One region of the Aminobacterium sp. MB27-C1 genome, then DNA from elsewhere that is predicted to be linked to it. Evidence: riboswitches for the same ligand, from Rfam matches in the RefSeq annotation. Region 1 holds a riboswitch; the other holds the start of a gene.
The links. A riboswitch is a leader RNA that binds a small molecule or an ion and turns the genes downstream of it on or off. The one in region 1 is predicted to bind molybdenum cofactor.
Positions count from the first base shown of each region.

Region 1 (2,472 bases):
GTTGCTATTTCTGTAACATCGACTCTTGCCGAAATGTTCTCATATGATAACAACATTGAAGGGCATAGATTATGGCAGGCAGGAATCGGAGTAGGTCGTGAAGTTTTGGGAAGTATGATTAATACGTTGATATTGGCCTATTTAGGTAGCGCGCTGCCCTTTACCATCCTCATTACAAATGCAGGAATTGATGCTACGGCACTCTTTAATGATCCCTATATAGCACAGGAACTCGTGCGAAGTGTCGCTGGTACAATCGGTCTTTTGCTAACAATTCCAATAACAACAGGGGTATGCGTCTGGTGGCTTGAGTTCCGATTACAACCTCGAAAAAAAAGTGCTTAATCTCCACCTGTAGGAATATGCTCAAGAAGTGACGGGATAAAACCATTTTTTATAATATGTTCCCAACTTGGCAAAGAAGCGAGGGAAATTTTTCTGTCATGGAATGCTTTTTGTATACTTTCTAAGAAGCGATAGGCCGATGTTCCGAAGTCTTTTGGTGATGTTAAAATCTCAGCAGTTTTTAAAGCGAGATGTTCCAAAGAAGGAGCTCCGATAATAATCTGTGCCGCCTGATTTTTAAGAGGAAAAACACATCCCAACTTGTGTTCATCTTCTTGTCGGAAAGTACCTAAAATCATTACCTGAGGTTCTCCATCAACAATTGAAGTGACTGCTGATAGTGTCCAGTCAGAGAGAAAAAGGATACTCCCAACTGGGTAAGGGATTATAACTTTTTCAAGAAGAGGGACAATAGCAGGGTCAAACTTTATTCCGGCCTCTTTACGTATAATTTTGAGAGCCTCTGCCGGAAGAAAAGCACGTCGATAAGGACGATCGCTAACCAAGGCATCGTAACTATCAGCTACAGAAACAAGTCTGACGAGAAGGGGAATCTTTTCTCCATAGAGACCTGGTAGTCCGACACGTCCATAGCCTTCCCCATTCCAATATTGATGATGATTCAAAACAATAGCTCTCGCCATGGGGTTAATACACGGAAATTCCCTTACGATTTTAAAGCCATCGTAGGGATGTTTTTTCATGAGAGCCCACTCTTCACTATTCAATGAACCTTTTTTATTGATCAGAGATGAGGGAAGCATAAGTTTGCCAATATCGTGGAAAAGTGCACCAAGGCCTATGTTGATCTTATCCTGATAAGAAAGGACAAAAATCCCCTCTTCTTCTCCTCTGCGAGACAACAACAAAGCTACAGTCATTACACCTATCATATGCTCATACGTGTACTGATCATGACTACTAATATTCTTTAAACCAAACAGTACCGCCGTAGAGTCTTCGAATATAATCGAAATGACCTGAGAAACACATTTTTGAAGACTCTCAAGCTCTTTAGCATGTAAAGAACGATTATGAACCACGTTTTGAACTATTTGAGACATATGCCCTCGCAACTGTCTTTCCATATGTTCAGGCACCAGAGACTGCCATTCACTCTCATTTATCTCAGTCTCTCCTGGCAAATAGACAAAACAAGCTTCAACGCCTCGGCGCAAAAGTTTAACTATCATCTGTTCGGTAAGGATGATTCCTGCACTTAATAAAAGTTGCCCCTCACAGCCGAGAACAGATCGAGCTAAACGCATTCCCGCCCTGAGGTGATCTGACGTAACGATAAGCGGCATTTTCCTGTCCCCTGCAAAGTCCGTAATAATTAGATACAAAACCAGAGTTCATAATAACACACATATTAAACAGGACTCTCTCTACCAAGGCCTGTTTAAAAGTGGTACTTTTGACCCTTTTAGTTGCACAAAGGTATGATTAAGGGGAGGGGATTTGCTTCAAGCAAATCCCCCGGCTGATCTATTGCAAAATGGTACGGGAATAGATCTCAAAAAGAGAGGCCGCTTCTTCTCACAGGAGAAACGGCCTCTCTTTATATGCAAAGATAAGCTTTTTGTTCCTCCTTTTCAAACATGGAAGGCTCTCTCGTTTCCGAAAAAACCCTAACGGCCCTGAACCATAGAAATTTTTTAAAAAATCTTTAGGTTGTCAGGCTCGGAGGTTCTTCATATTTTTAATAATGGTACCTCATTAAAAACAAGAAATCAAGATATACCTAAAAGATTTGCCCATAGAGGAATTGTCACTATAGAACAAAGCGTTGAAGCAGCAATAGACTCAGCCGTATAGTTTTCATCCATGCCCATGCCACGAGCAACAACGTAAGAGTTAACGGCTATGGGCATTGAAGATACAAGAACTGTCGTTTTAAGTAACATAGAGTCTACTGGCCACAGATGTAAAAAGAACCATACAATTGCCGGGAATAAAAGAAGTTTGAATAAAATGGCTTCCCATGTATCTTTGAGTAGCTCTTTTACACGCGACAATTCTAAGGAGGCACCCAACGATAACAGCGCCAAACCACTTCCTACATTGCCGAGTACCTTAAACGCTTCATCAAGCCACGCTGGTAACGGACCGGTTCCTACAAATGCA
Region 1 covers NZ_CP133089.1:1,729,090-1,731,561, forward strand. Annotated here, with positions in the region: gene RBH88_RS08420 (YibE/F family protein) at 1-345, shown strand, start outside; gene RBH88_RS08425 (HD-GYP domain-containing protein) at 342-1,652, opposite strand; molybdenum cofactor riboswitch at 1,918-2,046, opposite strand; gene RBH88_RS08430 (AEC family transporter) at 2,079-2,472, opposite strand, start outside.

Region 2 (2,472 bases), 100 kb from region 1:
AATGGGGCAGTTATAGCAACGATCTTGTTGGACGTCTAGCTTTTCATGATACGCTTGATGTCCTAGATATTGATTGAAATCTGTTGTTGTATGTTGCCAGTTATAGGCAGGAACAAGTCCAAGATCGTTCATGGCATCAAAGAAGGAAGGAGTACCAAATTTCATCATTTCTTCTCTTACAAAAGCTTCATTATGTAAATCCTGTATTGCTTCTTTTACATTTTCATTAAATCTTTCTGGGTTATGAGGGGTGAGGGGAAGAGAAGAACCATATACGGCTATGGCCTTAAGATTTTTACTCCCCATTACAGCTCCGCCCCCACCTCGTCCAGCTGCATGGTCACGTCCCATCATAACCGTTGCATAGCGAACCTTTTTTTCTCCAGCAATTCCGATACTTGTCACTTCTGCTTTTGAGTTATCGATCTCTTCTCGTATCAAACGCTCTGTCTCATGTGTGTCTCGTCCCCATAATTTTTCAGCAGAATAAAGATGAATTTCTTCGTCATTAATAAATATATATGTGGGTTTTTGAGCACAACCATGAATAACGAGCATGTCATAACCAGCTCTTTTAAGTTGAGGCGCCCAGGCCCCACCTGCATTTGATGCACTAATTGTTCCTGTCAGAGGAGATTTAAACATGACAACAGTACGCCCCGAACAGGGGGCTTTTGTGTCTGTGAGAGGACCACAAATAAAGAGTAATTTATTGTCTTTTGAAAGGGGGTCGATTCGTGATTTTAGGTTTTCCGCGAGATAAAGTGTTCCGAAACCTTCTCCGCCAATATAATTTTTGATCCAGTTTTCAGGAAGATCGTCAATCCAGTGTTTGCTATTGGTCAGGTCAATGTTCAAAATTTTACCCGTGTAAACATTAAACACTTTACATCCCTCCCTGGATAGGTTTTCCTTTCCAAGAATGGGAGGCATGGCCGTTTCCAGCTATACCCTGACGGTTGGTGGCCATCTCAATAAAGAGGAAGGTCATACAACTCGGAAAACGTTATTTAATATTTTAAATTTTCTTACATTATCATGATATCAGCAGAGAAGAATAATTTAAAGGGTTGCCTAATAGGCAGCCCTTTAAAAATAAGATGAAGGAGTTTAGGTTTGAATTTTATTTATGAAAAACTTTACGAGTATCTTCTTTAAGAAATTTTTGTATTTCAAATTCATAACCGCCTGGTCCTTTGAAAAAGAAGCATTCAACAGGGAAATCTTTAGGGCGTTGAATAGCGGTTTCTAATTGTATGTTGTAATTTTTTAATCGTTCATACCATACTTGCAAGTTGTCTGTAACGAGAGTTATGAGCACTGCATTTTTATTTAGAGCTTTACAGTGACCAGTTTTTTCATCTACGATTCCTATAAAAGCCCCTGTAGAAAGTCGGTATAAACGGGCTGTTCCTTGATCATCTACAAGCTCAAGGTTCAAAGCCTCTTCAAAAAAAGGGATAGCTTCATTCAAATTTTTAAAATATAAGAAGGTTATTTGGGAATCAAATTTTTTTTTATTTTCCATGACGGAGAACCTTTCCAGGTCGATTTCCTGTAAACCCTTGTTTATTTACAACTAGGGTTCCATTTATAAAAACTGCATCAATACCTGTGGGGTAAGCTGTTGGGTTCTCGTACGTAGAGCAATCACTTATTGTTTTGGGATCAAAAATAACGAGATCTGCCCAATAACCTTCTTTTATGGTTCCTCTATCATGAATTCCAAGAATAGAGGCTGGATAGGAAGTAACCTTGCGTATAGCTTCTTGAAGCGTAAGCCGTTTTTCCTCGAGAGCGAAAGATTTCAGATATCGAGGATATGTCCCGTAGAGCCTTGGATGGGGTTTCCCTCCGAATATTCCATCTGTTCCAACTGTCCCGTGTGGGTGAGTAATAACTTTTTCTAGGACGTTTTCAGAACCATAGAAACTTATCATAGTTACAGCAAGCTTTTCTTCTGCGAGAAGGTCCATAACCATATCGATGGGATCTTTTTTAAGAGTGTCTGCTATTTCTTGGCAGCTTTTGCCTTCCATCCATTTGTTGTCAGGAATTTGTACTGCTGTAACAATAATATTTTCCCAACCTACTGAGATTTGTCTATTGTGCCAAACATCTAATCCCTTGGTAAAATCTTGATGAATTTTTTCTCGAAAATCTTGCTTTTTAAGGTTGCGAACCAAAGCTTCGGTTCCTTCATTAAAAGTCCAATTTGGAAGGACGGCTGTTAAAACTGTGCAACCTGCTAAGTAAGGATATCTATCCCAAGATATGCGCAAACCTCTATCTATAAGGTGATCTGCTTTTTCTAAAACCTCATCTATGATTGGCCAATTTACCTTTCCATAAGCTTGTAAGTGTGAAACTTGGAGTGCGACTCCCGATTCCTGTGTTATGCGTGTTACCTCATCAAAGGAACGTGAGAGATAAAAACCTTCGTCTCTTTGATGTACTACATATATTCCGTCG
Region 2 covers NZ_CP133089.1:1,627,606-1,630,077, reverse strand. Annotated here, with positions in the region: gene RBH88_RS07920 (aldehyde ferredoxin oxidoreductase family protein) at 1-885, opposite strand, end outside; molybdenum cofactor riboswitch at 894-1,014, opposite strand; gene RBH88_RS07915 (VOC family protein) at 1,124-1,528, opposite strand; gene RBH88_RS07910 (amidohydrolase family protein) at 1,518-2,472, opposite strand, start outside.
Region 2: linked by a shared signal. The riboswitch ahead of RBH88_RS07920 (aldehyde ferredoxin oxidoreductase family protein) and the one ahead of RBH88_RS08425 (HD-GYP domain-containing protein) in region 1 are both predicted to bind molybdenum cofactor.